Linked DNA regions of Pseudorhodoplanes sinuspersici. The protein of the gene in region 1 interacts with the protein of each later gene in a pairwise test. Links are inferred from orthologs where the notes say so. Each region holds a gene or a part of one and is shown in the gene's direction. Other genes may lie near its edges.

Region 1 (5,965 bases):
CCTCGGCGGCCGCGGTGATGCGATGCTGGTGCGCCAGGGCCAGGAGCAGGGGCAGGTGACCGCTGTTTTCGATCTCGCGCCCAAACATCCCGCGCGCGCGCTGCTGAAAGAGCAGGGTATCGATCCCGACGAGGAACTGATCCTCCGCCGCGTCCAGACCGCCGACGGCAAAACGCGTGCGTTTATCAACGACCAGCCAGTGTCGGTGCAGGTATTAAAAAGTCTCGGCGCCATGCTGGTTGAAATTCACGGCCAGCACGACGATCGCGCACTGGTCGATGCCGCGACGCATCGCCGGCTGCTCGATGCCTATGCCGGTCTCGATGACGATGCCGAAAGGGTGGCGCGGTTCTGGGATGCGCGGCGTACTGCAGCGGAGGCGGTGCAAAGTCACCGCGCCGAGGTCGAGCGGGCGCAGCGCGAGGCCGATTATCTGCGGCATGCCGTGGGTGAACTGACCAAGCTTGCGCCCGAGGAAGGTGAGGAGACAGCGCTGGCCGAGCGCCGCACCGCCATGATGCAGGCCGAGAAGATCGCTGGCGATCTGCAGGATGCTTATGAGTCTGTCGCTGGCAATGCATCGCCGGTTCCGGGCTTCTCTGCCGCCATTCGCCGGCTGGAGCGCCGCTCGGCGCAAGCGCCGGCGCTGACCGATCCAGCCATCAAGGCGCTGGATCAGGCTCTGAATTCGATCGAAGAAGCCCGTGTCCATCTCGAAGCGGCGCTTCGTGCGGCCGATTACGATCCAGCGGAGTTGGAACGCATCGAGGAGCGGTTGTTCGCGTTGCGAGCCGCCGGCCGCAAATACAACATGCCGGTCGATCGTCTTGCGTTGCTGGCCGAGAAGTATGCGAGTGATCTGGCGCTGATCGATGCCGGCGCGGAAAAGCTGGCGGTGCTGGAAAGGGTCGCTGCCGAAACAGAGGCGCGTTTCCGCGACGCGGCCGCAGCCTTGTCATCGGCGCGGGTGAAAGCGGCGGCGAAGCTCGACAAGGCTGTGAATGTCGAGATCAAGCCGCTGAAGCTGGAGCGCGCGGTGTTTTCCACATCGATCATGAGCGACAAGGATGCGGCAGGGCCGCATGGCTTTGATCGCGTCGAATTCTGGGTGCAGACCAATCCGGGCACGCGGCCTGGCCCGCTGATGAAGGTCGCTTCGGGTGGCGAACTCGCGCGCTTCCTGCTCGCATTGAAGGTGGTACTCGCCGACAAGGGCTCTGCGCCGACACTGATCTTCGACGAAATCGATACCGGGGTCGGCGGCGCCGTTGCCGACGCGATCGGCCTGCGGCTCGCCAAGCTTGCGTCACGCGTGCAGGCCATCGCCGTGACCCATGCACCGCAGGTCGCCGCACGCGCGAGCCGCCATTACGTCATCGCCAAGGACGCACTCGATAAGGGCAAGCGTGTGGCGACGCGTGTGAATGAGGTCGCTGCGGAGCGCCGCCGCGAGGAAATCGCCCGTATGCTGGCGGGCGCCGAAATTACCGATGAGGCCCGTGCCGCGGCGGAACGGCTGATCAAGGCGGCGGCGTAGCCGGCGGCCTCACCGCGGATCGCCGAACTTGCCGGGGGCGGTCCCGAACAGTCCGCAATGCGTGCCGTCCGCATAGCGGCAATTGCGCTGGCGTTCGATCCCCACGAACAGGATGAAGACCAGCGTGATCGCGCCGGCGGCGACAACGAGTTTCCAGGGTTTCATCGCAGGTCTTTGCTGTCTCACATGCTCGTGGGTAGCAGATTGCTGGCTTGCGCGGGCAATGACAAATAAGACAAGGTCCGGCCCCGGAACGACGAAGTAACATACCATGGCCAAACGCGCATCCCCTCTGACGCCGACCGACAAGCTCACCGAAGAGCAAGCCGCGGGTGAATTGCAGCGGCTCGCCAAGCTGATCGCCGAGCACGACAAGCGCTATTATCAGCAGGATGCGCCGACGGTTTCCGATGCCGAATACGATGCCCTGCGTCAGCGCAACAATGAGATCGAGGCGCGCTTTCCCGCATTGATCCGCAAGGATTCGCCGTCGAAGCGCGTCGGCGCTGCGTCGACCGGCCGATTCAAGAAGGTCCGGCATGCCGTGCCGATGCTGTCGCTCGACAACGCTTTCAGCGAGCAGGATGTCATCGACTTCGCTTCGCGCATCCGCCGTTTCCTCAAGCTGAGCGAAGACGAGAGGATCGATTTCAGCGCCGAACCGAAGATTGACGGCCTGTCGATGTCGCTGCGTTATGAGAATGGCGAACTGGTTACGGCGGCGACACGCGGCGACGGCACGACGGGCGAAGACGTCACCGCCAATATCCGCACGCTGCATGACGTGCCGCAGAAGCTGAAGGGTCGGCATGTGCCGCCGATCTGCGAGGTGCGCGGCGAGGTCTATATGACCAAGCAGGCTTTCCTCAAACTCAACGAGCGCCAGCAGGCGGCCGGCGAGCAGGTTTTTGCCAACCCGCGCAACTCGGCGGCCGGCTCTCTGCGTCAGAAGGACCCGAACATTACTGCATCGCGCCCGCTCGGTTTCTTCGCTTATGCCTGGGGCGAGATGAGCGACATGCCGGCGGACACGCAGTCGGGCATGGTCAAATGGTTCGAGAGCTGCGGCTTCAAGACCAATCCGCTCGCCAAGCTGTGTCATTCGGTCGAGCAACTCATTGCGTTCCATCGCAAGATCGAAGAGCAGCGCTCGCATCTCGATTACGACATTGACGGTGTCGTCTACAAGGTCGACCGCATCGATTGGCAGGAGCGGCTCGGCTTCATTTCGCGTACGCCGCGATGGGCGATGGCGCACAAATTCCTGGCCGAGCGTGCCATGACGGTGCTCAAGGGCATCGAGATACAGGTCGGCCGCACCGGCGCCCTCACACCGGTCGGCAAGCTTGAACCGATTGGTGTCGGTGGCGTCATCGTGCAGAACGTGACGTTACATAATGAGGATTATATCAAGGGCATCGGCGGCAAAGGCGAACCTTTGCGCGATGGCCGCGATATCCGTATCGGCGATACCGTGATTGTTCAGCGCGCCGGCGACGTCATTCCTCAGATCGTCGATGTCGTCATCGACAAGCGGCCGAAAAACGCCAAGCCCTACCATTTTCCAAAGACCTGCCCGTGCCCGCTGCACACCGATGTCGTGCGCGAAGAAACCGCCACGGGCGAGGAAGGCGCGCGCGCGCGCTGCACCGGCGAGTTCGCTTGTCCTTATCAGAAGATCCAGCATCTGATGCTGTTTGTTTCCCGGCGTGCATTCGATATCGACGGACTGGGCGAAAAGCAGATCGAGTTCTTCTTCGAGAAGGAATGGGTGAGAGAACCTGCAGATATCTTTACGCTGTCACAGCGCAACAGGGCGATCCGGCTGGAAGAGCAGGAGGGATACGGCGAAACTTCAGTGCGCAATCTGTTCGCGGCGATCGAACAGCGGCGCGAAATCTCGCTCGATCGTTTCATCTACGCGCTCGGCATTCGCCATGTCGGCGAGACGACAGCGCTTGCGCTGGCGCGCGGCTATGGCTCGTGGGATGCATTCCACGATGCCTGTCTGAAGGTCGCGAAGAGTGACGCGGACGCCATCGCCGATATGGATGCGCTGGATCAGATCGGCGACACTGTGGTTCAGGCGGTCGCCGCCTATTTCGGCGAAAGCCATAACCGCGGCATCGTCGAGCGCCTGACCAAACAGGTGATGATTCTGGACGCCGAGAAGCCGAAGAAAGATACGGCCATCGCCGGCAAGACCGTTGTCTTCACAGGCTCACTGGAGAAGATGACCCGCAATGAAGCCAAGGCTCAGGCCGAACGGCTGGGTGCCAAGGTCGCGGGTTCGGTGTCGAAAAAGACCGATTATGTCGTGGCTGGTCCCGGTGCCGGCTCGAAGCTCACCGAAGCGCAGGGGCTCGGCGTCACGGTGCTGACGGAGGACGAATGGCTGACGATGACCGGACAATAATGTCTGCGGGTTTTCAGTCGCCTGTGTTTTTGCGGCAAGATTGATCAAACGTGTTTTCTCCCAGGCACCACGTACCCACTAGCGGGGCGTGACTTGGAAGGAGAAACGTTGTGGACATTTCAGATCCGTACAAGGCTGCCGCCTTTGCAGCTTACGCCGCGTTTGGTTTGATATTCCCGAAAGCCCAGGGCCATTACGACGCGCAGGGCCATTTCATCGTCACTGCGGCGCGCGCCGCAGCGATCCATGAATGCAGCGCCCGGGCCGCGCAATATCCAGAATGGGAATATGGCAATACTGAGTTTTACATCTATCGTGCCTGCATGGCCGAGCATGGTGAGCCGGAATGAGCGGCGATTGAATCCAAATGCTTGATGCGCTCCCGGAGGAGCCATTGATGTGTGGCGCGTCAGCGATGCGGTTTGAAGAATTCCAGCAATGCGTGTGCCGTCTGGTCCGGCTTCTCTTCCGGAAAGAAATGTCCGGCTTCAAGTGGCATACCGCTTAGTTCGTTGCACCAGTCTTGCCAAATCCCGAGCGGTCCGCCGGCGGCCTCGTACCAGGTGTTCAAAGGACCGCGTCCGCTCCAGAGCACGAGGACAGGGCAAGCAATGCGCCGGCCGTTGGTTCTGTCCGAGATGTCATGTTCGCGGTCTATGGTGGCTGCGGCGCGATATTCCTCGCAGATGGCGTGGATATGCACCGGGTCGCGCAGAGCGTCGATATAGGCGCTCCGTGTTTCCTGATCGAACGCGGAGGCAGGCGTGCCCCAGCCGTCAAGCGCGGTGTCGACAATGGCTGCAGGCGCAGCCGCAATCAGTTGCTCAGGCAAAGGCTCGGGCTGCGCCAGCAACAGCCAGGGCCAGTAGCCAAGAGCGAACTTCGCGTCCGCCCGATTCCAGACGTCGGCCGTCGGGAGGATGTCAAGGACGGCGAGACGTTTGACACGTTCGGGATGATCGAGCGCCAGACGATAGGCGACGCGGCCGCCGCGATCATGACCGGCGACGCAAAATCGCGCGAATCCGAGTTGCTCCATGACGGCCACAATCTCGGACGCCATGGCGCGTTTCGAATAGGGAGCGTGGTCAGGCGTGGATTCCGGGCAGGAGCTTTGTCCATAGCCGCGCAGGTCGGGACAGATGACAGTGAAATGCGGCGCGAGGAGTGATGCCACCTTCGACCACATCGCATGCGTTTGCGGAAATCCGTGCAGCAACAGCAGCGGTGTGCCAGCACCTGCCCGGCGCAGGAAAATGCGAGCTTCGCCTGTCTCTATCCCGGTACTCTCGAAGCCAGAAAACATGAGCTGTTCCCTCACGGGGGCTGGAGCTCAATTTCAGACCGCGTAATTACGTTCCCCGCTTGGTAAGAAACACGTAGAACGCCGCGCTCGAGACCACTGACAGGGCCAGCGTTACGATCGAGAGCGGCATTGCCGTCTCGGCGGTGGCAACCAGGTGACTCATGCCTTGGGCGGCCACAGCGCCCACCGCCATCTGCGAGAAACCAGTGATGCCCGATGCCGTGCCCGCGGCCTGAGGACGCACACTGACGGCTCCGGCGACGCAGTTTGGCAGAAACACGCCGTTGCCAAACGAGATCAATATCTGCGGCAGGAAGATGGTCCACGGCCCGTCATACGGCCAGAGCGCGACTGTCGCCATCATCAGCACGGCTCCGACGAGCATGCTGAGCAAACCGAAATGGATCATCCGATCGATGCCGTAACGTTGCGAATTCCGCGCCGTCACGAAATTGCCGAGCATGAAGCCGCCAGCCGTGAGCATGAACCATAGGCCATACTCAAACGCAGAGCGCTCCATGATGCTGACGACGACATGCGGGCCGCCGCCAAGAAACGCAAAGAAAGTCGCCGTGCCGATGGCACAGACCAGCACATAGCCGAGGAAACGGCGATTCGCGAACAGTTCGCGACTCTCCCGCCCGATGAAGCGAAGCCCGCCGCCGGTGATGTGGTCGGGCCGGGTTTCTTTCAAACCGGCTATCAC
Region 2 (6,201 bases), 1.3 Mb from region 1 along the record:
ACATTGTTCGTCATGCGATTGTCGAACGATCGCGATCATGCGTTGATCCGATCCGCCGTATCCGATGCTGCGTCGAGCCTTCTGACATTCGTTCCATCGCTTGGTACAGCCGAAGCATTCGTCTTCGGGCCTGGCGTCGCTTTGCCGATGCAGATGAAATTCAGGGAGTTACCGCAACAGTTCCGGCCGAGCAGCGATGTTGGCAGCAGCGGACACGCTGACGCTGACGCGGGTTCAGACTTGATCGTGTCGGTGATCGAACGCTGGCGCAATGCGACCATGAGTCAAAAGCATCATGATGATGATGTTTACGACTTCGGCTACGCGCCACCTGTGCAGCCACAGCAAATTCTTGAACCGCCCGATTCAGTACGCTCCCGCATTCTCAAGGCGCCGCTTGATCGTACTGGACTTGGAACACCGGATCTGCCGAAGACGTGGCGGTAATATTCAGCCCCGCGCGCCGAAGATCGCCGAACCGATCCGCACATGCGTCGCGCCGAACTGGATCGCGATCTTGAAATCGGCGCTCATGCCCATTGAGAGCTGTGTCAGTCCGTTGCGCGCCGCGATTTTCGCCGTGAGGGCAAAATGCGGCGCTGGCGCCTCATCGAATGGCGGGATGCACATCAGACCTGAAATCGTCAGCCCGTAGGTATCCTTGCAGGCCCGCAGGAATGCGTCGGCAGCCTCCGGCAAGATGCCGGCCTTTTGCGGCTCGGCGCCAGTGTTGATTTCAACGAAAAGTTGTGGCGATCGACCCTGCTTGCCGATCTCCTTGGCCAGCGCCTCGCACAGGCTTGGCCGGTCAACGGAATGGATGGCGTCGAACATCGCCACCGCTTCCTTCGCCTTGTTCGATTGGAGCGGCCCGATCAGGTGGAGCGATAGGCCGGGATGGCGCTTCAGCAAGCCCGGCCATTTCCCCTTTGTTTCCTGAACCCGGTTCTCGCCAAACACCCGCTGACCGGCGGCAATGACCGGCTCGATCGCATCGGCCTCAAATGTCTTGCTGACCCCGATTAATGTGACAGTCGCCGGATCGCGCCCGACCTCGTGGCACGCTGCCGCGATTTGGTGCTTTACGTCGGTGAGTGCCGCAGTGACGGTGGTTTCGGACATCCGCGGGTCTATAACGGTCGTCACCGCATGATGCAAAAAGCCCTCGAACGCCCGATCTGACGTTACCCGTGATCTCTTCTGGCGAAGCGTTTACTCCCGCTGGACTATGTCCGCTTATACGGTCTGCCACTGGTTCATGGCATCGGCCGACGCTCTGTTCAGATGCACCTGGTTATCGATGTGATCGACCCATTTGATGGGAATCAGGTGGTGTTCGCCTCCGGCTGCGGGATCATTCTTGGTTAGCTTGATCCACTTCGCGCCTTCCATGTGATCGACTGTGCCGACATGCGCGCCGTCGGTCCCAACAACTTCCATCTCATGGTGGATTTCTCGCGCTTTCACCATTGTCTCCTCCTGTTGATGGCAGGAAAACCGGCAGGCGGCCGTGAAAGTTCCAGGGAGAGTCCATATCTTGGCGGCTGCGGCCGGCCCAATGCCTTGTGACAGGCCGTTGACCAGAAAGGAGTTTTCGTGTCCTTTCCGCCTCAATTCTGACCCTGAGCCAATCATTGATGAGCACCGAGCGCTACAACGCCCGCGACGCCGAGCCGCGCTGGCAAAAAACCTGGACCGATCGCGAAATTTTCGCGACCAAGAACGACGATCCGCGCCCGAAATACTACGTGCTCGAGATGTTCCCCTATCCTTCGGGGCGCATCCATATGGGCCATGTGCGCAACTACACGATGGGCGACGTGGTCGCCCGCTACAAGCGCGCCAGGGGTTTCAGCGTTCTGCATCCGATGGGCTGGGACGCCTTCGGCATGCCGGCGGAAAATGCCGCAATGGAGCGCAAGGTCCATCCCAGGGCCTGGACCTACGACAACATCGCCGCGATGAAGAAGCAGCTCCAGTCGATGGGGCTGTCGCTGGACTGGGCACGCGAAATCGCGACCTGCGACCCGAATTATTATCGTCACCAGCAGGCGATGTTCCTCGACTTCCTGAAAGCGGGGCTGGTCGAGCGCAAACAATCGAAGGTGAACTGGGATCCAGTTGATCAGACCGTGCTCGCCAACGAGCAGGTGATCGATGGACGCGGCTGGCGCTCCGGCGCGCTGGTCGAGCAGCGCGAACTGACGCAATGGTTTTTCAAGATCAGCGATTACGCGCAGGACCTGCTTGATTCGATCGACATGCTCGATCGCTGGCCCGACAAGGTGCGCCTCATGCAGCGCAACTGGATCGGGCGATCGGAAGGATTGTTCGTCCGCTTTGCGCTCGATCCGAAGACGACACCGGCTGGCGAAACCGAACTCGATGTCTTTACGACGCGACCGGATACCTTGTTCGGCGCGAAGTTCATGGCGATCGCGCCCGATCATCCGCTGGCTACGGCTGCCGCCGCGAAAAATCCGCAGCTCGCGGAGTTCATCGCCGAGTGCAAGCGCCACGGCACCGCGCAGGAAGTGATCGACAAGGCCGAGAAGCTTGGCTTCGACACCGGCATCAAGGCTGTTCATCCGCTCGATCCAACGTGGCAATTGCCGGTCTATGTCGCCAATTTCATTCTGATGGATTATGGCACGGGCGCGATCTTCGGTTGCCCGGCGCATGATCAGCGCGACCTCGATTTCGTCAACAAATACGGGCTCGGCAACGTACCGGTCGTTTGTCCGCCCGGTCAGGATCCAAAAACATTCGTCATCACCGACACCGCCTATGATGGCGACGGCACGATGATCAATTCGCGCTTTCTCGACGGCATGACCATCGAGCAGGCGAAGGACGAAGTCGCCAAGCGTCTCGAGAGCGAAACGCGCGGCAACAAAGCCGTCGCAACGCGACAGGTGAATTTTCGTCTGCGCGACTGGGGCATTTCGCGGCAGCGCTATTGGGGCTGCCCGATCCCGATCATTTACTGCGAGTCGTGCGGCATCGTGCCGGTACCGAAGAAAGACCTGCCGGTGAAATTGCCGGAGGACGTCAGCTTCGACCGGCCTGGCAACCCGCTTGACCGTCACGAAGCATGGAAACATGTCGCGTGCCCCTCGTGCGGCAAACCGGCACGCCGCGAAACCGACACGATGGATACCTTCGTCGATTCGTCCTGGTATTTCGCACGCTTCACCGATCCGTGGATCGACACCGCGCCGACCGACCGCAAGGTCGTCGATCGCTGGCTGCCCGTCGATCAATATATCGGCGGCATCGAGCATGCGATTTTGCATCTGCTCTACAGCCGCTTCTTCACGCGGGCGATGAAGAAGACTGACCACATCGGTCTCGATGAGCCATTCGCCGGCCTGTTCACGCAGGGCATGGTCGTTCACGAAACCTATCGCAAGCAGGACGGCACATTTGTCATGCCGGCCGAGGTCACGATCGAAGGCATGGGCGATCAGCGCAAGGCGACGCTGACGGCGACCGGCGAACCGATCGAGATCGGCCACATCGAAAAAATGTCGAAGTCGAAGCGCAACACGGTCGATCCCGACGACATCATCGGCGGTTACGGCGCCGACACCGCACGCTGGTTCGTCTTGTCCGATTCGCCGCCCGAACGCGACGTGATCTGGACCGAAGAAGGCGTGCAGGGCTCGTGGCGTTTCGTGCAGCGGCTGTGGCGTCTGGTCGGCGAGATTGCTGATATCGCGGCCAAGGCTCCGGCTGACCGGCCGGCCTCGTTCGGCGCGACGGCGACGGCGGTCCGCAAGGCGGCACATTCGGCGCTGGCAAAAGTGTCCGAGGATATCGAGAAGCTGCGCTTCAACCGTTGCGTCGCGCATATTTATGAATTCGCCAACGCGCTCAGTTCGGCCATCGGCGATATCACGTCACCGGCCGACATCACCCCCGACCTCGCCTTTGCGATTCGAGAGGCCGGCGACATCCTGGTCCAGCTCTTCGCACCGATGATGCCGCATCTGGCGGAGGAATGCTGGGTGGTCTTGGGCCACCAGTCCCTGGTGTCGATGCAGGGCTGGCCGGAGGTCGAAACCGGCCTGCTGGTCGAAAATACCATCACCCTGCCTGTTCAGGTGAACGGCAAGAAGCGGGCTGATGTAACCGTGCCACGGGACGCCGGAAATTCGGATATTGAGGCTGCCGTCTTAACGCTTGATGCGGTAAAGAAAGCCCTGGACGGGAAAGCTCCTAAAAAGGTCATTGTTGTCCCGCAAAGGATTGTGAATGTCGTTGCCTAGGGGAAAACGGGGGATCGGGCGCTTCGCGGCACTGGGGTTGGCGTTGGCCAGCGCCGGGCTGACGGCCGGTTGCTTCCAACCTCTTTACGGGACCGCCTCGGCGGTCAGTGGCAGTCCTGCGGTCAGCACCGCCATGGCAACGGTTGACGTCGAGCAGATCGATGCGCCGAACGGCACGCCCGAGGCGCGCCTCGGAAATGAAATCCGCAATGCCCTGATTTTCGGACTTACCGGCGGCGGAGCGGCAGCCTCGCCGGCCTATCGGCTGAAGATCAACATCAGCGGTAATAATCAGCGGGTGATTGTCGATACCACCACCGCCCGGCCGGATATGGAAATCTACGGCATCGACGCGACTTACAGCCTGACCGAGCTGGCGACCAACAAGGTCGTGTTGACGGGCCGGGCCTTCTCGCGCTCGTCCTATGACATCCCTGGCCAGCAGCAGCGTTTCGCCCGTCAGCGCGGCGAGCGTGACGCACAGAATCGCGCGTCGAATATCCTTGCCGAACAGATCAAAACACGCCTCGCCTCATATTTCGTTTCCGGCGGTTGATGATCTTATCTGGTCTACCGGGTTTCTCTTTCTCCGCCTCATCCTGAGGAGGCGGCAAAGCCTCCGTCTCGAAGGATCGGGGCGGCCCATGGTTCGAGACGCGATTCTTTCGAAGCGCTCCTCACCATGAGGCCGATTGAGAGCGATACGCCACGATGATTTTATGACCACCGTCAAACCTTTCGAAGCAGATGCCTTTGTTTCACGGCCCGATCCGGCACGTCCGATCGTGCTGATCTATGGTCCTGATTCCGGTCTCGTGCATGAGCGCGCCGAAGCGCTCGCAAAAATCTCCGTCGACAATCCCGCCGACGTCTTTTCACTGATCCGGATCGACGGCGACGAACTGTCGGGAAATCCCTATCGCCTCGTCGAAGAGGCCAACACCATTCCGATGTTCGGCGGGCGCAGAGCCCTCTGGGTCAAGGCCGGCAGCCGCAATATTGCTTCAGCCGTCGAAGCCGTCCTTGCTGCGCCCTCGCCCGATTGTCGCGTTGTGATCGAGGCCGGCGACCTTCGCAAGACCGCGCCGCTGCGGACATTGTGCGAGAAAGCCAAGAACGCAGCCGTCATTGCCTGCTATGCCGACAGCGACCGCGACATTGCACAGGTCGTCGACGACGAATTGAAAAAAGCCAATCTTGTCATCGCGCCGGACGCACGCGCGGCTTTGTTGCCATTTCTCGGCGGCGACCGGCAGGCAACGCGCAACGAATTGCGCAAGCTCGCTCTCTATGTTCACGGCCGTGACCGCGTCACCGTCGATGACGTCATGGCGGTGGTCGCGGATGCCTCCGCGGTTGCGCTGGACAGTGTGATCGACGCTGCTTTTTGTGGCCGGCCGGCCGAAGTCGAAACCCATTTCGCAAAAGCACGCGGTGAAGGCACGGCGCCCGGCGCCATCGTGTCATCGGCGTTGCGTCACCTGTCTCATCTGCATCGCATGCGCCTCGCCGTTGAAGAGGGACAATCGACAACCAGCGTGATCGAGAGCGCGCGGCCTCCGATTCATTTTCGTCGCAAGCCAATGATTGACGCTGCCTTGCGTGCCTGGACTGCAGGCAAATTGCTTGACGCAATGTCGTCGCTTGGCGACACATTGCTGGAAACACGGCGTCAGCCGCATCTGGCCGAAACGATTGCCCAACGCGCGATGATGTCGTTGGCGACGGCGGCGAGACGAAGGGGGTAGCTCTCCTGTCCCGGACGCTGCACGAGCAAAGCGCAGTGATGCGCTGCAGATCCGCGACCTATTTCAATATTTCTATAGGCCCCGGTTCAGCGGCGCATCGTTTCACGCTGCACCGGGCCCGCGGCACGAGACCGTCTTACCCCCGCTGCAGCTTGGCAATCACATCGTCGAGCTGTTCGAGC

What was found.
Region 2: the proteins of ligA (region 1) and leuS interact in binary tests that used the Escherichia coli proteins (3 or more experiments, as listed by UniProt). The link is inferred for Pseudorhodoplanes sinuspersici from one-to-one orthologs.

Annotation. Positions count from the first base shown.
Region 1 is NZ_CP021112.1:347,750-353,714, reverse strand. The notes cover bases 1,450-4,380. They hold ligA (NAD-dependent DNA ligase LigA), read left to right. Parts: upstream 1,450-1,808; coding sequence 1,809-3,953; downstream 3,954-4,380. Other genes in these bases: CAK95_RS01725 (alpha/beta fold hydrolase), read right to left, coding at 4,363-4,380; CAK95_RS01730 (hypothetical protein), read left to right, coding at 4,064-4,303; CAK95_RS28980 (hypothetical protein), read right to left, coding at 1,547-1,702; recN (DNA repair protein RecN), read left to right, coding at 1,450-1,537. Outside these bases: more of recN, read left to right, coding at 1-1,449; more of CAK95_RS01725, read right to left, coding at 4,381-5,259; CAK95_RS01720 (multidrug effflux MFS transporter), read right to left, coding at 5,306-5,965. UniProt on the Escherichia coli protein: DNA ligase that catalyzes the formation of phosphodiester linkages between 5'-phosphoryl and 3'-hydroxyl groups in double-stranded DNA using NAD as a coenzyme and as the energy source for the reaction.
Region 2 is NZ_CP021112.1:1,654,192-1,660,392, reverse strand. What follows is about bases 1,305-4,471. They hold leuS (leucine--tRNA ligase), read left to right. Parts: upstream 1,305-1,637; coding sequence 1,638-4,271; downstream 4,272-4,471. Other genes in these bases: lptE (LPS assembly lipoprotein LptE), read left to right, coding at 4,405-4,471; CAK95_RS08175 (DUF2171 domain-containing protein), read right to left, coding at 1,305-1,470. In the rest of the region: CAK95_RS08185 (ATP-binding protein), read left to right, coding at 1-447; CAK95_RS08180 (YggS family pyridoxal phosphate-dependent enzyme), read right to left, coding at 451-1,122; more of CAK95_RS08175, read right to left, coding at 1,237-1,304; more of lptE, read left to right, coding at 4,472-4,827; holA (DNA polymerase III subunit delta), read left to right, coding at 4,991-6,019; CAK95_RS08155 (ParB/RepB/Spo0J family partition protein), read right to left, coding at 6,156-6,201.